One region of the Actinomadura meridiana genome, then DNA from elsewhere that is predicted to be linked to it. Evidence: riboswitches for the same ligand, from Rfam matches in the RefSeq annotation. Region 1 holds a riboswitch; each other region holds the start of a gene.
What was found. A riboswitch is a leader RNA that binds a small molecule or an ion and turns the genes downstream of it on or off. The one in region 1 is predicted to bind cyclic di-AMP.

Region 1 (4,444 bases):
GCAGGTCGGCGAGGTCGCCGAGGAAGAACACGCCCTCGTCGGCGGCGTCCCATTCGTAGGTGGCGGCGCCACCTGGCTTGACGGTGGAGTCCGGGTTCTGGCCGACCGCGGCGCCGTCGCCGGTCTTCACCCGGTAGCCGACGCCCTGGGCGTGGATTCCGGCCCGCCGCCGCAGCCGGTTGCGGAACCGGATGATGATCCGCTCCCCGGCGCGGGCGCGCAGCACGAGCGGGCGGACCAGCGGATGCGGGTCCGGGAGCAGCTCGGGATGTCGCACCGGATCGGGGAACGGGGTGGGAAAGGTCTCCGCGACCGTGTTCAGCGCCGTCTCGTGCTCGGCGAGAGTGAAGATCATTCCATTGCCGTCGTGGTCCCCGTGCGCGTCGTAGACGATGGGAACGTGCAGCGCCACGACGTCGTACACCCTGGTCACGGGCATCTCTGAATTCCCCCTGGAACTCCCGTTGTGCCGGAGACCGCCGGTCCGATGGCGGCGGCCCTGGACGTGCGCGGGGTGTGCGCGGTACGTCTGCGGGGTTCGCGGGGCGCGCGTCGTATCCGTCTTGCGCGGGGTGTTGACTCTATGACGACTCAGGGAGTCAGGAGGTTCCCGGCCAGGTGTGGCCATCTCCGCCGTTCACCGTCGGACGCCCCCGTCCGCGCCCCGGATCCCATGTCCCAAATCACTCTCCGTGCGTCCTTAAAGAGAGATTCAAAAGCGCAGTTAATTGTGAATAAGGGGCAATACCAGGGTGTTGACGGCCCGCTTGGCGCGGGAATAACCTCTCCGCAGATTCTCCGGTCCGAGAGGATCACCATTCAGCCCCGGCCGACAAAGTCTCCCCGAAACCGCCCGGAACGGCCGGCGAGAGCATGTGCGACGACGAAGTCGCCGGGGCAACTACCCCCCTGAGAGACCCCCCCATGATGAACGCCAAACGATTGGGAATCGCGCTTGGTGCGGCGGTGCTCGTCCCCGCCGTGGCGACGGTTGCCTATGTCGGCACCAACGGCGCCGACGCAGTGACGGCGGGCCCCGTGGCCGCCGCCGAACCCGCTCCCGACGCGCCCGAGTTCGAGCCCGTGCCCGACGCCGCGCCGGCGCCCAGGGACGTCACGATCCAGGTGGAGACCATCCTCGGTTCGGGCTGCCCCGCCGGTACCACGAAGGTCGTGCCCACGCACAACAACGCCGCCTTCACGGTCATCTACCAGAAGTACATGGCCTGGGCCGGCGGCGAGGCCCCGCCCACCGAGTTCCGGCGCAACTGCCAGATCAACGTCAAGGTCAACGCCCCTGAGGGCTACACATACGCGGTCGTCGGAGTCGTGTCCCGCGGCGCCGCCCACGTGGAGAAGGGCGCCACCGCCCTGCGCAGCACGAACTACTACTTCCAGGGCAGCTCCGAGAACGTCTCGGTCAACCACGAGATCAACGGCCCGTACGACGGCGCCTGGCGGTTCCGCGACCGCACCGACCCGGCCAAGCGGGTCTACGCCCCGTGCGGCAAGGAACGCAACCTGAACATCAACACGCAACTTCGGATCGACAAGGGCGACTCCGACGCGAAGAAGCCCAGTTTCATCGCAATGGAATCGACAAACGCGGACGCGGTCTACCACCTGACCTGGAAACGTTGCTAGTCGATCGCCAGATCCAGCCACAAATCGAATCCTGAACCAGTTTGACTTGGGGTTCGCGTTCATGGGCGCCGTCCGGGCGCCCATGAACGCGTTTCCATTCTTTTTGTCGCCACCTGATCACGGAGTGCGCCCGGTTTCGGACGGGACGACGCCGTGATCAGGTGGCGTCCCGCGTTACAGGTTCTTCGGCCGGTACGCCTTGTACTCGCTGCCCGACGACAGACCGTAGTCGCGCGTCCGGTGGTCGGTGCCGTAGCGGCCGCGCTGCTCGAACGCCCAGTAGGACGTGTGCTTGCCGTTGGCCCACTTCTCGAAGATGACGACGTGCCGGGTGGTGTTGGTGCCCTCGGCGTCCATGACGAGGTCGCCCTTCTTCAGCTCGTCCATCGAGATGCGCTCGGTGTACCGCGACGAGGTGAAGCCGACGGTGTTCGGGCCAGGTCCGGGCAGCCCCAGCGCCATCGCCACGAAGCCGGAGCAGTCGGTGCGGTAACCCTCGTGGGTCCTGGTCTGGCTGTAGGGCACGCGGTCGGAGGTGTGCGGGTTCCAACTCCTGGCCCGCTCGATCACCTTGGTACGCGCGCTCTTCGCGCTGTTGGACGACCTCTCGCCGTCCTTCCGGTCGCTCGTGTCGTCCGACTTCTCGCTGGAGGCGTCGGCGTGGCCGTCGCTCTTCTCGGGGGTGAGGAACTCGGCCGCCGTGACCGGGGCGCCGGAACGGGCGCCGGAGTCCCCGTCGGACGACAGGGTGACCTGCGCGGTGGCCGCGACCACGCCGCAGAAGGCGAGGCCGAGCACGGCGCCGGTGGTCCGGGGGCCGAAGGGGAAGCGGTTCTTGTCGTGCTTGTCGTGCTTGCCTTTCAAGGGCACTCCTAGCTTCCAAGCCGCCTACCGGGTTAGCTGACGGGTTCGGACGTGGAAGTCGCCCTACGGCCTGGAACAGGCCGATTCACCCCAGATGCGACGGGTGGGTCCCCGGCTCCGCGCGCGGCGCGGACTCGGCGTTGCCGCTGCGATCCTGTGGGCACGACGGCCCGTCACGGGACCCTGTGTCCCGTGCGCGAAAGAGCGGCGCGGATGGTCTTGGCACGCCCCCGTCGGGGGCCGTGCTTGTGTGTTCGGGTCCTGGCGTCCGTCAGCGCCGCACGCTCATCGCGTGCGCATGGGCGGGCTGAGAGGGGCCTCGGGGAGACCCTGCGCGGCAGGACCGGACGACACGTGGCTCGCGCCGTCACCCCACCCGACGGGGCCGGGTGGAGCGGGCGTGTCCACGGGGGGACACGGGGGGGAAGGCGCCTGGCGGGCGCTTCGGTGAGCGACAAGCTACTCCGAACGCCAAAGGATGGCAAACCCCGACAAAATCATGATCGTCGCAGGTCAGCGACCCAGGCTCGGACGATCTTCGCGACGGCGGGCCGGGGCGCCCCGTCCGGGGGCCGTGCCGGGTCCTCGCCGTTAGCGTCCCAGGTGGAGGGGCATGTGCGGGAAAGGCGGCGGCCCTTTTCGCCGACGATCTTGATCATCGCGTCCGCTCCGGAAGGGGACAAGATCTGCCATTGACCCGGCCGTCCTTGATCAACGAGGCCGACCTTGATCACGGTTCTGTTGCGGACCTTCTGACCATTCTTGTCCGACTTGTCGCGATTTCATAGATTCACCGGCAACGGGGCCCCGTCCCCCAGCTCCCGAGGAGATGCCAATGTCCGAGGTCAACCGCCGTGACCTGCTCGCCGGGGTCGCGGCCTTCACCGGATTCGCGACCGTGGGCCTGCTGCCCGGCACCGCCGCCGCCGCGACCCGGCAGCGCCCCGGCGCCGTCCGCCCGCCCACCCTCACCACCGGCGACAGGGCCGTCGTCGGCCGCATCGACATCCGCCGGGCGATGCGGCACCTGAAGGTGCTCAGCGACGAGATCGGCTTTCGCATCGCCGGAACCGAGTCCGAGCACCGCGCCGCCCGCTACATCGCCGGGCAGCTGCGCCGCCTCGGCTACGACGTCGAGCTTCAGCCCTTCCCCGTCCCCGACAAGGCCCTCGCGGAGATCCGCGCCAAGGGCGAACGGCTCTGGCAGACCGCCGCCTCCGCGCAGGGCGCCACCGGCCTCGCGGACGGCGCCGTGCTCGACGTCGGCAAGGTCGTCGAGGTCCCGGGCGGTGCGCGCGGCAAGCTCGTGCTGTTCGACCGCGTCGCCGGGAAGGAGACCGACCAGGCCAAGGCCGCCGAGGCCGCGGGCGCCAAGGCGGCGCTCATCGCCAACGTGCGCACCGACACCTACCCCGAACGCAAGGCCGCCACGTTCACCCCGAACCTCGCCGGGACGGTCGCGATCCCGGTGCTGGGCCTCGCCGAATACCACGGCGAACGGATCCGGGCGGGTGCCAAGCGCCTGTCCGTCGAGGTCACTCTGCACTCGAAGCTGACGTCCTACAACGTCCTGGCCGAGCGGAAGGCGTCGCTGGGCAATGACGGGAACAATGACGGGGACAGCGACGCGAACAAGGCCGTCATCGTCAGCGCCCACTACGACACCGTCCCGGGCTCGCCCGGCGCCAACGACGACGGCAGCGGCGCCGTGCTGTGCCTGGAGCTGGCGCGCGTCCTCCGCAACCTGCCGACCCGGCAGGCGATTCGCATCTGCCTGTGGGGTTCGGAGGAGCTTGGGCTGGTCGGGTCCAGGCACTACGTGAAGCAGCTCGACGACGAGGGCGTCAAGCAGATCACCGGTGTCTTCCAGAACGACATGGTCGGCACCAGCCATCCGGCCGCGGAGACCTACTGGCTGCTGTCCCTGGACGGCTCC
Region 2 (4,444 bases), on a different contig from region 1:
GCGTCGGCCCGTGCCTCGATGCGACGGCTCACGAGGTTCTGGACGGGCGCGCCGAGCTGCGTCCCGGCCGCCACCAGCGCGAGGACGAGCGCGATGGACCGCGGATCCGCCGCCCCACCGCGTTCACGTTCCCCGGGCTCTCTGGGTTCCCCGGGGGGACCGGTAGGGGCGACTCCCGCGCGGCGCAGGAGCCATGGAGAGGTCATCAGGAGGTAGAGCAGGCACATCGCCCCGGCGATGCCGAGCGCGCCCACGAGCGTGCCGTACAGGACGTCGTCGCGCTTGGCGTGGCCCAGCTCGTGCGCGACGATCGACTCCACCTGGGGGCGCGGCGACTTCAGCAACGTGTCGTACAGGACGATCCGGCGCGTGGAGCCGAACCCCGACACGTAGGCGTTCAGCGACGTCGTCCTTCTGGAGGCGTCCGCGACGAGCACGTCCTTGACGGGCACGCCGTCCCGTCGCGCCATCGCGAGCAGGTCGCTGCGCAACTGCCCCTGCGGCAGCGAGTGGAACTTGTTGAACACCGGCTCGACGGCGATCGGGTAGATGAACGACACCAGGACGACGAGGACGAAGCCCCCGGCGGCGGCGCCCGTCCACCAGTAGCGGGGGAAGCGGCGTACCACCGCGTACAGGAGCAGCAACGCGATCGTGGTGATGACCCAGCTGACGCCGAGTGACCTGAGCTGGTCCAGGAGCCACTCCGGCCACGTCTGCGTGGACAGCCCGTACCGGCGCAGCACCGACTCGCCCCAGATGTCGAACGGGAGCCCGACGACGCGCAGCAGCGTCGCGAGCGCGGCGGACGCGATGACGACGCGCAGGAACCGGCGGCGGACACGGCCCGTGACCAGGCCGATGAGCCGCGCGCCGAGCGGGCTCAGCCCCAGCGCGAGGATCACCAGGAGGCCGACGACGAGGCCCGCGTAGGCGGGCGGGTTGATGGCCGAGTCGAACGCCCGGGACCGGGCGATCTCGGCGGGGGAGAAGTCGAGCGCCGGATCGGGCCGCACCCGCCCGCCGGGGACGTCGCCGGGCAGCGGGTTCCACGGCGTGGTCAGGGCGAGGACGACCCCGACCGCGGTGAACAGCACGGCGGCGGTGATGGCGGCGGCCGTCCGGGGCCGTCGCGTCCGCGTGCCGCCGTCCGCCTCCTCGCTCCTGTCCTCCGTGAGGGGACGGCTCCCCGCGCCTCCCGCCTCGCTGCGCTCACTCATGCGAGTTCCTTCTTCAGATAGTCGCGCCACAGGGCGATGAAACGGTCCCGGGTGAGCCCCAGCACGTCGCGCAGCGCGGTCTCCTCCGGAACGCGCCCGGCGGTCCGGTAGAGCCGTACGAGCGTCGCCTCACCGTATCGGGCGGCGATCATGCGGCAGGCGAGCCATGCCTCCTGGTAGGCCTGGGACAGACGCGGCGAGCCGCCGGAGAACGCGGCGGCGGCGGGCGGCGCGGCGGGGATCCGTCCGGCCGTCACCTCGCGGCGCAGCTCCCCGGCCGCCGACCGGACGGAGATCTTCGCGCCCCGGTAGCCGACGTAGTCGGCGAAGCCCTCGATGAGCCACAGCGGCGTCGTCCGGTCGCGGGCGCCGCCGGTGGCGACATGGGTCAGCTCGTGGGTCAGGACGACGTCGCGTCCCAGGCTGTTGAGGCGGCCGAACGTGCCGGGGGAGATGATGACGCGGTCCTCCCCGGCGCCCCCTTCGGCGGACGGCGCGAGGGTCGCGAGCGCGGCGATCTCGCCGAGCCGCTGCCCCGGACCGGCGAGCGCGGCCGCGAGGGACGCCGAGGCGGGCACCAGCGCGACGACCCGCCGCGCCCAGGTGCCGCCGACCACGCCGCTGACGACGGGTACGGCCGCGTCGAGGCGTCCGGCGATCTCGTCGAGCCCGGTGGCGTCGCCGATGACGAGGCTGGCGCGGCCGTTGACCACCGACAGTGGGCCGCCGTCCCAGATCTCGGCGTCGTCGTGCAGGTTGTGGGACGAGCCGTCGCCGACGATCGTCCAGGCGCCCGAGCGCGGGGCCAGTGCCAGGTACCGGGTGCGGGCGACGTCGCCGTGGTCGAAGCCGCGCAGCCGGTACCGGGTCTCGACGCGGAGGATCGCGACGTCCTTCGCGCCGTCCACGGTCTGGGTGGCGACGGCGCGTTCCCGCCAGCCGTCGAGGGGAAGCGCGCGGATGTTGCCGTACAGGCGGGACTGGGCGTCCCGGAACGCGGTGGGTGCGGAGCCGACCGTGGTGAGGAAGGCCGTCCGGTCGCCGGTCCGCACGGCCCGCGCGCGGCTGTCGAGGACGGTGGCGGCGTCGCCGGGCGTGAACGCGGCGGCAGCACCGTTCCCGCCGATGGCGCGTGCGTCGGGCGTCTCGCCGCCGGACCGCGCGCGGACGAGGCCCGCGCCGCCCGCGAGCAGCGCGGCCGCCCCGCCCGCGCCGAGGGCAAGCGCCCTGCGCCGCGTGACGGGCCCGCCGTGGGTGCCGCCCTGCGTGCCTCTGTGCCTGTCGCTGTGGGCGGAGCCGTCCTCCATGCGCGCGATCCTATGCAGCCAGCGGATGGGCATGCCGATGCGAAGCCGAAAGAGGGCGTGGCCGCACGGGGCGACCACGCCCAGGTAACGCTGCGGAATTCACTCCTTCGTTCTTCCTAGACGCCTACCGGGTTAGCTGACGGGTTCGGGCGAGGAAGTGGCCCTGCGGTGGGCCCTCACCGGTTCTCCGGAGAGGCGCACCGATTCACCCCGGGCGCCGGGGGTCGTCCAGGAACGGTCCCTGGACTCCGGCGCTGTGGGTCCCCGGTTCCGCCGTTCGGCGGACTCGGCGCTGCCGCTGCGATCCTGGGGGCGAGATGGGGCCCGTGCGCGGAACCTGTCTCCCGCGTGCGAAAGAGCGGCGCCTGTTGTCGTGCGCGGACGGCCCGTGGAACCGCCGTGGCAGCGCGCTCAGCGCCATGCACGCTTCGGCGTGCGCACGGTGGGCCGGGTCCGGCCGGGGGGGAAGGCGGCACGTGGCTCGCGCCGCCGTCACGCGGCGCCTGGTGGGCGTCGCGGGCACCCGGCGCCTGGCCGGCGCCGTGAGTGGTACAAGGTACCAAAGCCCCAAGAGAAGGCAAACCCCTACAAAATTAACAACGGACCAGGTCAAAGCCTGGTCCGTTGCCGGAAGACGAGCCGTCCGAACGTCAGGGACGCCCGGCGCCGTAGTAGTTGCTCAGGTAGTAGCCCGAGGTGATGTTCACGATCTCGACGTTCTTGCCCGTGCGCGGGGCGTGGATCATCTGCCCGTTGCCGATGTACAGGCCGACGTGGCCGAGGCTGCTGAAGAACACCAGGTCACCGGGCTGTAGGTCGCTCTTGTTGACCCGCTTGGTGGCGGCGTACTGCGAGTTGGTGGTGCGGGTGATGTTCACGCCCGCCGCCGCCCACGCCTTCATGGTCAGGCCGGAGCAGTCGTAGGAGCCGGGACCCTCCGCACCGTACTGGTACGGCTTGCCCTTCTGCGCGAAGGCGAAGTTGAGCGCCGCGCGGGCCGAGCCGCTGGCCGGGCCGTTGTAGGTACCGCCGATGCCGCCCCCGGAGGAGGACGTGCCGCCGCCGAGCCTCCGGACGACCGCCTCCTGCTTCTTGACCTTCTTGTCCAGGTCCGCCTTCTGCTTCTTCAGGTCGTCGGACTTGGTCTTCACCTCGTCATAGGCGGTCTTGGCGACGGACTGCTCTCGCCGCAGCCGCTGCGTGGTGGCGAGGAACTGGGTGAGCTGGGAGCCGCGGTCCCGCGACAGATGGGACAGGACCGCCGCCTGGTCGAGGACCGCCTGCGGGTCGCTGCTGCCGACGAAGCCGGTCACGTCCGTCTGCTCGCCGTTCTTGTACGCGGTGGCGGCCATCTGGGCGATCTTGGCGCGCTGCTCCTCGAAGGCCGTCTCCTCTTTCTTGGAGGCCTTCGTCGCGGCGTCGAGCTTCTTCTTGGCGACCTTGAGCTGCTCGCGGTTCTGGTTGTACTTCTCGACCTTCTGGTCCATCTCCTCGTTGAGCTTGTTGAGCTTCTTCTGCTCCTCCGCCTTGTTCTGCTTCGGCTTGGCGTGCGCCACCGCCAGCGGAGACATGAGTGAAGCCGTCAGGGTCAGGCAGGTGACGGCCGCCAGGCGGCGGGATACGCCTCTGCTCGCCAGGCCGCCTCTCCGGTCACGCCGCTGCGCTGGTGTCCCGTTGAGATCTTTGGCCACGGTCGGTTTCGCCCCTCTCGTCCACGACGTCAGCGGACGACACTAGCGAGGGTCAACACCCGTCACAACCGATTCGTCTCTCTTTGATCGACATCGGGGGAAAAGTGTCCACTCTCCGTGAAAGGCAGGTCACGGACCGCGAGCCGCTCCTTATGACGGCCTTATCCGCGTCTTAATCGCCCACGGCCGGTTGGTCGCCCTACGAGCGGCCGAGCCGCCGCAGCAG
Region 3 (4,444 bases), on a different contig from region 1:
GCCCGGGGTGCACGTCGCGGACCTTGAGGACCTGCGGGACGCCGCGCACGACCGCGCGGTGCTGTCCGAGGCCCGGGTCGTGCTGGCCCGACGGCTCGGGGTGCCGCCGGGGGAGGCCCTCCAGCATCTGATCTGGCTCGCGCGCGATCTCGACATGGAGCTGATCGAGGCGGCGTCGCTGCTGGTCAAGGACGAGAACGGCGGTCCGGTGGGGGCAGTCGCGGCGGGCAGGGGAGCGCCCACGGCCGAGGAGGCAACGGCGGAGCGCCAGGCCGTCCTGTCGGAGGCGGAGGACATCCTGCGCCGGGTGACGGCCGAGGACACCGCGGGCGACGCGGAGATCCTCGCCGCCCTGCCGGACGATCCGGTGGCGCGGGCCGTGCTGGACGGGGCGCTCGACTCGTGCGCCCATCTCGTGCCGGTCAGGCAGCCCGACGGGGCCCTGGTGGACCTGCTGTTCGCCGACCTCAACGACGTCGCGCGGGACATGTTCGGGCGCGGCCGGGAGGAGCTGACCGGGTGGCGGCTGCTCCAGACGGACCCCGGCGCCGTGCTGAGCGGCCTCTTCGACGACTACGTGCGGGTCCTGGCGGACGGGACGACGTTGGAACGTTCCTCATTCCCGTACACGACGGCCCAGCGCGGCCTCTCCCGGTCGTCCAGGATGAGCGTCCGGTGCGTGCCCGTGCCGACCGGGCTGTGCGTCACCTGGCGCTACCACTATCGCGAGGACCGGGCGGCGCGGCGGCTGGAGCGGGTCGAGCGGCTCGCGCTGATCGGGTTCGGCGAGTGGGACCTCGCCACCGGCGAGACGGACTGGACGCCGCAGATGCGCGCCAACTACGGGCTCGGGCCCGACGAGGTGCCGCCGATGCCGCACGACCTGCCGAAGGTGGTGGCCGACGACGACCTTCCGCTCGTGGAGGAGGCCGTCCAGACGATGTTCTCGCGCCGCGAACCGGTGGAGGCCGAGCACCGCGTGATCGGCGAGGACGGGCGGCCCCGGCATCTGTGGGTGTTCGCGGAGCCGGTGCTCGCCGACTCGGGGCTGCCGGTCTCGATCAACATCGTGTCCCAGGACATCACCCGGCGGCGCGGCGTGGAGCGGGCGCTGGCCGAGACCCGGCGGCAGATGCTGAAACAGCGGGAGCAGACGGCGCAGGAGCGGCGGGTGGCGGTGACGCTCCGCCGCGCGATCCTGCCCGACGAGGACGAGATCGAGCAGCTCCCGGGCCTCGGCACGGCGATCCGCAGCCTGGCCGCCGAGAGCACGGCCCGCATCGGCGGCGACTGGTTCGCGACCCGTGTGCTGGGAGACGGCGCCGCGATGTTCGCCATCGGCGACGCCGCCGGACACGGCCTGCCCGCCGCCGCGGCGATGGCGCGCACCCGCAACGGGCTACTCGGCCTGATGTGCACGGGAGAGCGGTCCGGACGGCTCGTCGGCTGGCTGAACGACCTGGTGAGCAGCATGGACCCACCCGCGACGGGCACCGCCGTCGTCGCCCGCTTCGACCCGCGCGGGCGCGTCCTGGACTGGACGTGCGCGGGCCACCCGCCGCCGATCCTGATCCGGGCCGGGGAGGCGGTGCCGCTTGAGCTCGTGCGTGACCCGATGCTCGGGGCGATGCCGGGCTGGGAGTACACGACGGTCACGACGCGGCTGAGCCGCGGCGACATGCTCTTCCTGTACACCGACGGCCTGGTGGAGCGCCGGGACGCGGACCTGGACGAGCGCATCGAGCGCCTCACCGGCATCCTGCGGGACTGCGCCACCCAGCCCGAGATGCTGCTGGACGACGTCCTGGCGCGCATGGAGCACGACCGAGCGGCCGACGACACCACGCTCTTCGCCCTCCACGTCGAGTGACCGCCCGGTCATGTGACGTGCGTCTCACCGGATGTGGCCCCCGAGCGGCGCGCCACCGCACCCGTGACCTGCTCGTTCGCGGGTTCTTTACCATTTGATCGGCTTCCGGTAAGCCCCCGGGGCAAAGGGCTGCGGGGCCCTCGAAGAAAGATCGGGAAGACACCGGGGCTTGAGGGTGTTGGTAGTCCCTTGGAAGGGCTTTGAGCAGGCAAGACGGACTTTTGTGCCTGATTTGCTTTTCTTGCGAAGGTTGATACCTTCTACCTGAATCCGCAGCGCGTCCCATGCGTTGCTCCCGGCCGGGTGAGTTGCGGCCGAAGATCGCGGAGCGGATCCCGCCCGCGATGCGCCCGACGAGGGGCGCCAGCACATCAAGATCAGTCACTGAGATACATCCGCACAGCACCGCGCCCCCGCGGTGCGAGGCCGAGTCCGAACCGGTCCACCCGACCGGAACGGAGCCGGGGACCCAAGGTTCCAGGGGTGAATCGGCGCGCCCGAGAGTCGCGCCGTAGGGCTGCTTCCATGCCCGAATCCGTCAGCTAACCCGGTAGGCGTCATGGGAGACAAGGAGATTCCCTGTATGACCGGTCGTTTCGATCGTCTTTCGCTCAAGCATGTCGCCGCCGAGGACAAGGCCGTCGGTGCCGCCGTCGGCGCGGTCCTCGCCGGAGCCGTCGGGCTCGCGCTGTTCAACCCCCTCGGCGGCGGCAGCGCCGCGGCCGAGACCGCGGCCCAGGCGGCGGCCGTCGACAAGGGCGCCGTGTCCAGCGGGTCCGCGCAGGCCGCCGGGGCCGGCATGACCGCCGCTCAGGCGCGCGAGGAGGGCTTCAAGGTTCCCCCGCACGCGGTCAAGCCGTCCGAGGTGATCGACCTCGCGGAGAAGCAGGTCGGCGTCAAGGAGGGCAGGGGCGGCATGACCAAGTACCACAAGTGGTATGTGTCGACCCCGCACGCCAAGCAGACCGCCGACCGTGACGGCGGCTTCCCGGTCGCCGACTACAAGGGCGCGCAGTGGTGCAACATGTTCGTCTCGTGGCTCGGCGCCCAGACCGGCGTGGAGAACATGGGCTGGGACGCCTACACCGTCAAGCACGCCACCTGGTTCAAGGACACCGACCGCTGGGGCAAGAAGGCCAAGCCCGGCGCGGTCGTCTTCTTCGACTGGAAGAACGGCTCGAGCGGTGACATCGGCGACATCGACCATGTCGGCCTCGTCGTGAAGGACAACGGCAACGGCACGATCCGCACCGTCGAGGGCAACACCGACAACGCGGTCAAGGAGAAGACCCGCGACAAGTCCGAGGTCGTCGGCTACGGCTACCCGGACTACGCGTCCTGACCCACACCTGTAACAACAGGACCCGCACCACCGCACGCGCTGAGGGCGCCCGGCGACTCGCCGGGCGCCTTCGGGCGTTCCAGGGTGATGCGACCCATGTCTCCGCTGAAGGCGGGTAATGCCAAGCATTGACAGCCTTTGATCGGCCTTGGACCTCAGCACGGCGTTCCTGGATAGGAATCCTGCACCTGTCCGGCCGAACCGGAGGGAGGGCCATGCGGGCACGCCCGGACGTCAGCGTCGTCGTGATCGCCTACAACGACGCGCGGCGGCTGCCACGGGCCGTCGACTCGGCGCTGGCGCAGTCGCTGGGCGGCGTCGAGACGGTGATCGTCGACGACGCGAGCACCGACGGGACGGGCGAGGTCGCCGACCGGCTGGCCGCCGCGCATCCGGGACGGGTCAGGGCCGTCCGCCTCCCGGAAAACTCGGGCGGCTGCGGGCGGCCCCGCAACGCCGGGATCGAGGCGTCGACCGGCCGGTACGTGATGTTCCTCGACAGCGACGACCTCCTGGACCGGCACGCCTGCCTCAACCTGCTCGCCGCCGCCGAGGACGCGGCGGCCGACCTGGTGTCCGGGTTGTGCGAACGGATCTTCCTGGACGTGCCCGCGGGCGGGAAGGGCCGCGTCCGCCCCTGGTTTCCGTGGCTCTACCGGCGGCGGGCCGTCTACGGGCCGCTGGAGCAGAACCCCGAACTCCTCTACGACACGCTGTCGACCAACAAGGCCTACCGGCGCGACTTCCTGGACGAGCACGGCCTCCGGTTCGTCGAGGACCTGCACTACGAGGACCTGCTTTTTACCGCCGAGGCGTACCTGGCGTCCCGCCGGACCGTCCTGATCCCGCACCGCGTCTACACCTGGCTCGTCCGGGAGCGGGCGCCCGCGCCGTCTATCTCGGGCAGGCGCGCCGACCCGGCCAACTTCGCCGACCGGCTGGAGATTCACCGCCGTGTCGACCGGCTGTTCGCGCGGCGTGGCGCGCACGACCTGGCCTTGGCCAACGACGCCAAGTTCGTCAACCATGATCTTGCGCTCCACCTGCGTGAGCTGCGCGGACGCGACCCGGACCGGCGGGCCCGCTTCCTCGACCTTGTGGGCGAGTACCTGGCCGGGTTCGATCCGGCGGTGTTCGACCAGGCCAACCCGCTGCCCGCGATCGCCGCGTACCTGGTCCGCGAGGGCGACCACGCGGGGGCCCTCGCCGCCGCCGAGTACGACGGCCTCGCC
Region 4 (4,444 bases), on a different contig from region 1:
CGAGCGTGCCGGCGAAGCGGTCGTGAAGAGACTGGTGCAGAGGCTGGTCCCAGATCGCCCACAGGTAGGCCATCAACGCACCCGCCCAGACGAGCACCATCCCGTATGCGGCGTAGTCCCAGACCATCACCGCGACGACGAGGAAGAAGAAGACACCGACCTGATAGCCCACATGGACGATCCCTGCGCGCCAGATGGCCTGCGTGGTGGTCAGTGGTTCTCCGCCAGGTGCCTGGACGATGCCGAGACCCATGACCCGCTTGCCGAGAGTCCGTCCCGACATGGTCAGTTGGACGGCCTCGTACAGCAACGGCAGCACCGACAGAACACAGAACAGAGTGAAGATGATGGGCCAGTTCCACACACCGCCCTCGTCCTCTGTCTTGCTGCCGGGCTTGCCCAACCCGAACGCACCGATCGTGATGGGCAGGACGAGCGCGAAACCGAAAACCGCCACAAGCGCGTTGTCGAGGATCCGCGCGGCGGCCCGGCGGAGTATCGGAGCCAGCGGCTGGTCGCCGCCGTTGGAACCGCCGTACTGGTCATAGGACGAGTCGTACGCCTCGTCATGCCCGGGCTGGTCCCCCCACTGCTGTTGCTGCCACTGTTGGGTTCGTGGCTGAGGCTGTTGCTGGCGTTGAGGCTGTTGCTGGCGTTGATGCTGCGGCTGGGGTTGGCGGGGCTGCGACTGGGGTTGCGGTTGCTGCTGGGGTCCTCGATACGGGGGCGGCGGGCCGTACGACCCCTGCCCCTGCTGCGGCTGGTGTCGCCGCCCACGGTCGGGGAAATCGCTCATTCGGTCAGCCCTCCAGGCGAAGCAACATCCGGGTGTTCCCCAACGTATTGGGCTTGACCCGATCGAGGTTCAAGAACTCCGCAACGCCTTCGTCGTAAGAGCGGAGAAGCTCCTCGTACACCTCTGGCGCCACCGGAGTCCCGAGGATCTGCTCGAAGCCATGCCGCGTGAAGAACTCCACTTCGAAGGTAAGGCAGAACACCCTCCGCACGCCGAGTTCCCGCGCGGTCTCCAGCAGACGGACGACGATCCGGTGCCCGATGCCACGTCCGCCGTACTCCTTGTCCACGGCGACGGAGCGGACCTCCGCGAGGTCCTCCCACATCACGTGCAGCGCGCCGCAGCCCACGATCGGCCCAGGAGTGCCGTCCTGGATGTCCTCGGCGACCCAGAACTCCTGGACGTCCTCATACAGCTTCACCGTGGACTTCTTCAGCAGGCGTCGTCCCGAACCCGCGTACAGGTCGACCAGCCTGCGGATCTCTTGAACGTCGGCGGTACGGGCTCGCCGGATCACGACCTCCACAAACAGGCGAGATTATCGAACGCGCGGCGTTGCCCGACTTCCGGCAGGGGCTTAACGGAGGCTTGGCAAGGTCTTGCATGAGGCGCCGTCCACACCAAGTAACTAGTTATAAGCGACCACGCGGGGCCATGACCCGTCGAAAAGTGAGACGGGCCACACCTTTCGGAACGGCGACACGCCCTCTCCTTCCCACCGACAGGCCGTGCCACGTGCGTTTTCGCATGTTCTGGTTGGCATTCCCTGCCGGTTCCGTTAGTGTCCTGCGCTGACGTCGGCCTTCCGCAGGACGGAGGCCGCACCGCCGAGTCCCCGGGTCGCAACCAGTGCCCCGAGGAGCCGGGGACCCACTTCCGGAGCCTTCGGGGACCTCCCCCGGGCTGACGCCGTGAGGGGTGAATCCGCGACCGCGTGGAATCGATCCGCGCGCCACCCGTGGACGGGCTACTCCAGCCCTAACCCGTCAGCTAACTCGGTAGGCGGACGAGGAGAGGAGAATTCGTGGAGCCATCGCGCCCTGCTTCCTTTTCACGATCTGCTCGGTCACGCTCCCGGCACTCGTCATCAGGTCGCGCGGCATGGTTCCGTGGCCGGACGATCACCGTGGTCGGCGCCCTAGTGGCGGGCCTTTCGGTCGTACCGCAGACGGTCGGCACGGCCAACGCCGATCCTGAGCCGTCCACCAAGGAACTCAGGACGAAGGCGTTCAAGCTCGCCGACCAGCTGGAGCAGCTCACCGAGCAGTACAACGGGCTGAAGGTCAAGCTCGCGCAGTCGCAACGCGCCGCCAAGGTCGCCACCGACAACGCCGAGCGGCAGGAGAAGACTCTCCAGGGCCTTCGCGAAAAGGTCGGCTCTCTGGCCGCGACCAGTTATATGCAGGGCGGCTCCGACCCCACAGTCTCGTTCGTCGCCTCGCAGGACCCGCAGGCCGTCCTCGACCAGGCGTCCACGCTTCGCTACTTCGCCAAGCGGGACAGCAGCAAAGTCCTCATCCTGATGCAGGCCATGCAGGCCGCACAGCGCGCGCGCAAGTCCGCCGAGGCCCGCTCCACGCAGGTCAAGGAATTGCGGACACAACTCGACTCGCAGCGCAAGAAGGTCACGGACGCCTACGAGAAGACCCGCGGCAAGCTCGTCGAGCGCGACCCCAGCATGCTCGCCAAGCTTCCCGTCATCGGCACCGGCAAGGCCGCACAGGCGCTGCGGTACGCGATGGGCAAGCTCGGCGACCCGTACGTCTGGGGCGCCGCGGGTCCCAGCACCTTCGACTGCTCGGGCCTGACGATGTGGGCCTACCGGCAGGTCGGCATCAACCTGCCGCACTACACCGGCAGCCAGTTCAACGCGGGCACGCACGTGTCGCGCAGCCAGCTCCAGCCGGGCGACCTCGTGTTCTTCTACTCCGACCTGCACCACATGGGGATGTACATCGGCGGCGGCAAGATGATCCACGCCCCCCACACCGGTGACGTCGTGAAGATCGCCTCCATGTCGGGACGTCCCTTCGCGGGCGGCGTCCGGGTCGCCTGACAGCGTCGACTTCGACCGGGCGCGGCCGGGCTCAGGATCGGTGGAAACGCGCGCCTGGTCTGTCTTTCTGAGAGTTTGTCGACCTCAGGTCGCCGTGGCAGGTCGCTGTGGCGTGCCGCGAGCACAGAAACGAGTGCCGAGGCGATTCCGGACACATTCGAGATTTCCCGGGCATATTCGAGAGATCCCGGGCAATCTTCACAGGATCCAGGGCCCGTTCACGACATTCCGGGCACATTCGAAAGAACCAGGGTCTTCTGAACGCCGTCCAGCGGCGACGCCTCCCGCAGGGACCTACCTGCCGGGACGTGGGCGCCGCCGCCGCGGGGTCGGACGGAGGTTCAGAAGAGTTCGCCGCCTGGATTCCGGTGACGCCCGCCGTCCCCGGACGAGCGTCATTGGTACTGCTGCTAGATGAGCTGCCTTCGGGCCGCCCACACCACGGCCTCGATAGGGGTGTTGACCTCCAGCCGGTCGCAGATGGTCCGCAACCGGCGCCGCAAGGTCCGGGCGCTCAGTTCCAGCTTTCGTGCCGCCACATCGGCGGTGACACCGCTGGCGATCTGAGCGAGGAGCCGAATCTCCTCCTCGTTCAGTCCATAATCGTCGGTGCCACGACGTGCGAGTGTGGCCTGTTCCACTCCGTCCTCCCTCGTCCGTGGTGATGACCGCGGGGATGCAGCCGTCCGCTGCACAGGCACGGGTTGGCCTCGATCTGTACGCGCGTTGGGTTGCCGGGTCCGGAGCCCCTCCGGACTCAGATCATCGGTTGGGTTCCTTTTTATGTCTCACGCGCTTGGCCGGAGGTGGCCGTTGGGCCGATTGCGGGGGTGTCAGGGGGAACTCCGGGTGACGATTCACACGTTGGCAAGCAGAGGGAGACGGGATGAGATCGCCAGCCATCCGCACCCGCCCCTTCTCCTTGAACTCGCCAGATCTCGCCGTGGTCGAAGATCGTGAATCGTTTCAAGCTACGCTTCGGCTCGGAACGCTAGGCGGCCGGATCCGGCCCGTCAAGCTCCGGTTCAGTGCAATCTGCACCCGATTGGTCGCGGTACGTGACCGACCATTCGCGGATGCACGATGCAAAACGCCACTACCTGGGGAAACACGCCTGGGACGGGACGAGGAGCGAGTTGCCACAGACCAGTATTCGTGAGGTCGCGAGGCGTGCTGGAGTCTCAGTTGGGACCGTTTCGAATGTCCTAAACCGGCCAGACCTCGTGGCCGAAGCTACCCGTAATCGTGTTCGAGCAGCGATCGAGGAGCTCGGATTCGTCCGGAACGAGTCCGCTCGGCGGCTCCGCAAGCGTCCGGAACGCACCGCCGGAGAGTTCGGCAACGAGCCGCGACGCGCGTTCGGCGTCGTCGTCGAAGACCTCGCCGACCCGTACGCGACCGCCGTCGTCAGCGGGGCCGAGGCCGCGCTCAACGCGGCGGGCCACGACGCGCTCTGGCTGTCCAGCGACCACTCGCCCGCCAAGGAGCGGCGCTCGGTGGATCTGCTGGAGGAGCAGAACGCCGCCGGCGTCCTGATCATCCCGGTCGGGCTCGGCTCCCGGGACATCTCCCGCCTCCGCGCCGCCGGAATG

Region 2: another riboswitch for cyclic di-AMP. It lies ahead of ABD808_RS11985 (gluzincin family metallopeptidase); the one in region 1 lies ahead of ABD808_RS30745 (NlpC/P60 family protein).
Region 3: another riboswitch for cyclic di-AMP. It lies ahead of ABD808_RS25220 (CHAP domain-containing protein); the one in region 1 lies ahead of ABD808_RS30745 (NlpC/P60 family protein).
Region 4: another riboswitch for cyclic di-AMP. It lies ahead of ABD808_RS00335 (C40 family peptidase); the one in region 1 lies ahead of ABD808_RS30745 (NlpC/P60 family protein).

What each region holds. Positions count from the first base shown of each region.
Region 1 is NZ_BAABAS010000021.1:197,920-202,363, forward strand. It holds gene ABD808_RS30735 (multicopper oxidase domain-containing protein) at 1-439, opposite strand, end outside; gene ABD808_RS30740 (DUF4360 domain-containing protein) at 925-1,644, shown strand; gene ABD808_RS30745 (NlpC/P60 family protein) at 1,819-2,508, opposite strand; cyclic di-AMP (ydaO/yuaA leader) riboswitch at 2,515-2,658, opposite strand; gene ABD808_RS30750 (M28 family peptidase) at 3,344-4,444, shown strand, end outside.
Region 2 is NZ_BAABAS010000005.1:592,548-596,991, forward strand. It holds gene ABD808_RS11980 (M48 family metallopeptidase) at 1-1,220, opposite strand, end outside; gene ABD808_RS11985 (gluzincin family metallopeptidase) at 1,217-2,527, opposite strand; cyclic di-AMP (ydaO/yuaA leader) riboswitch at 2,635-2,829, opposite strand; gene ABD808_RS11990 (C40 family peptidase) at 3,178-4,098, opposite strand; gene ABD808_RS11995 (NYN domain-containing protein) at 4,418-4,444, opposite strand, start outside.
Region 3 is NZ_BAABAS010000019.1:73,786-78,229, reverse strand. It holds gene ABD808_RS25225 (PP2C family protein-serine/threonine phosphatase) at 1-1,870, shown strand, start outside; cyclic di-AMP (ydaO/yuaA leader) riboswitch at 2,285-2,441, shown strand; gene ABD808_RS25220 (CHAP domain-containing protein) at 2,454-3,212, shown strand; gene ABD808_RS25215 (bifunctional glycosyltransferase/CDP-glycerol:glycerophosphate glycerophosphotransferase) at 3,428-4,444, shown strand, end outside.
Region 4 is NZ_BAABAS010000001.1:73,733-78,176, reverse strand. It holds gene ABD808_RS00345 (RDD family protein) at 1-796, opposite strand, end outside; gene ABD808_RS00340 (amino-acid N-acetyltransferase) at 801-1,322, opposite strand; cyclic di-AMP (ydaO/yuaA leader) riboswitch at 1,612-1,817, shown strand; gene ABD808_RS00335 (C40 family peptidase) at 1,923-2,852, shown strand; gene ABD808_RS00330 (transcriptional regulator) at 3,263-3,493, opposite strand; gene ABD808_RS00325 (LacI family DNA-binding transcriptional regulator) at 3,989-4,444, shown strand, end outside.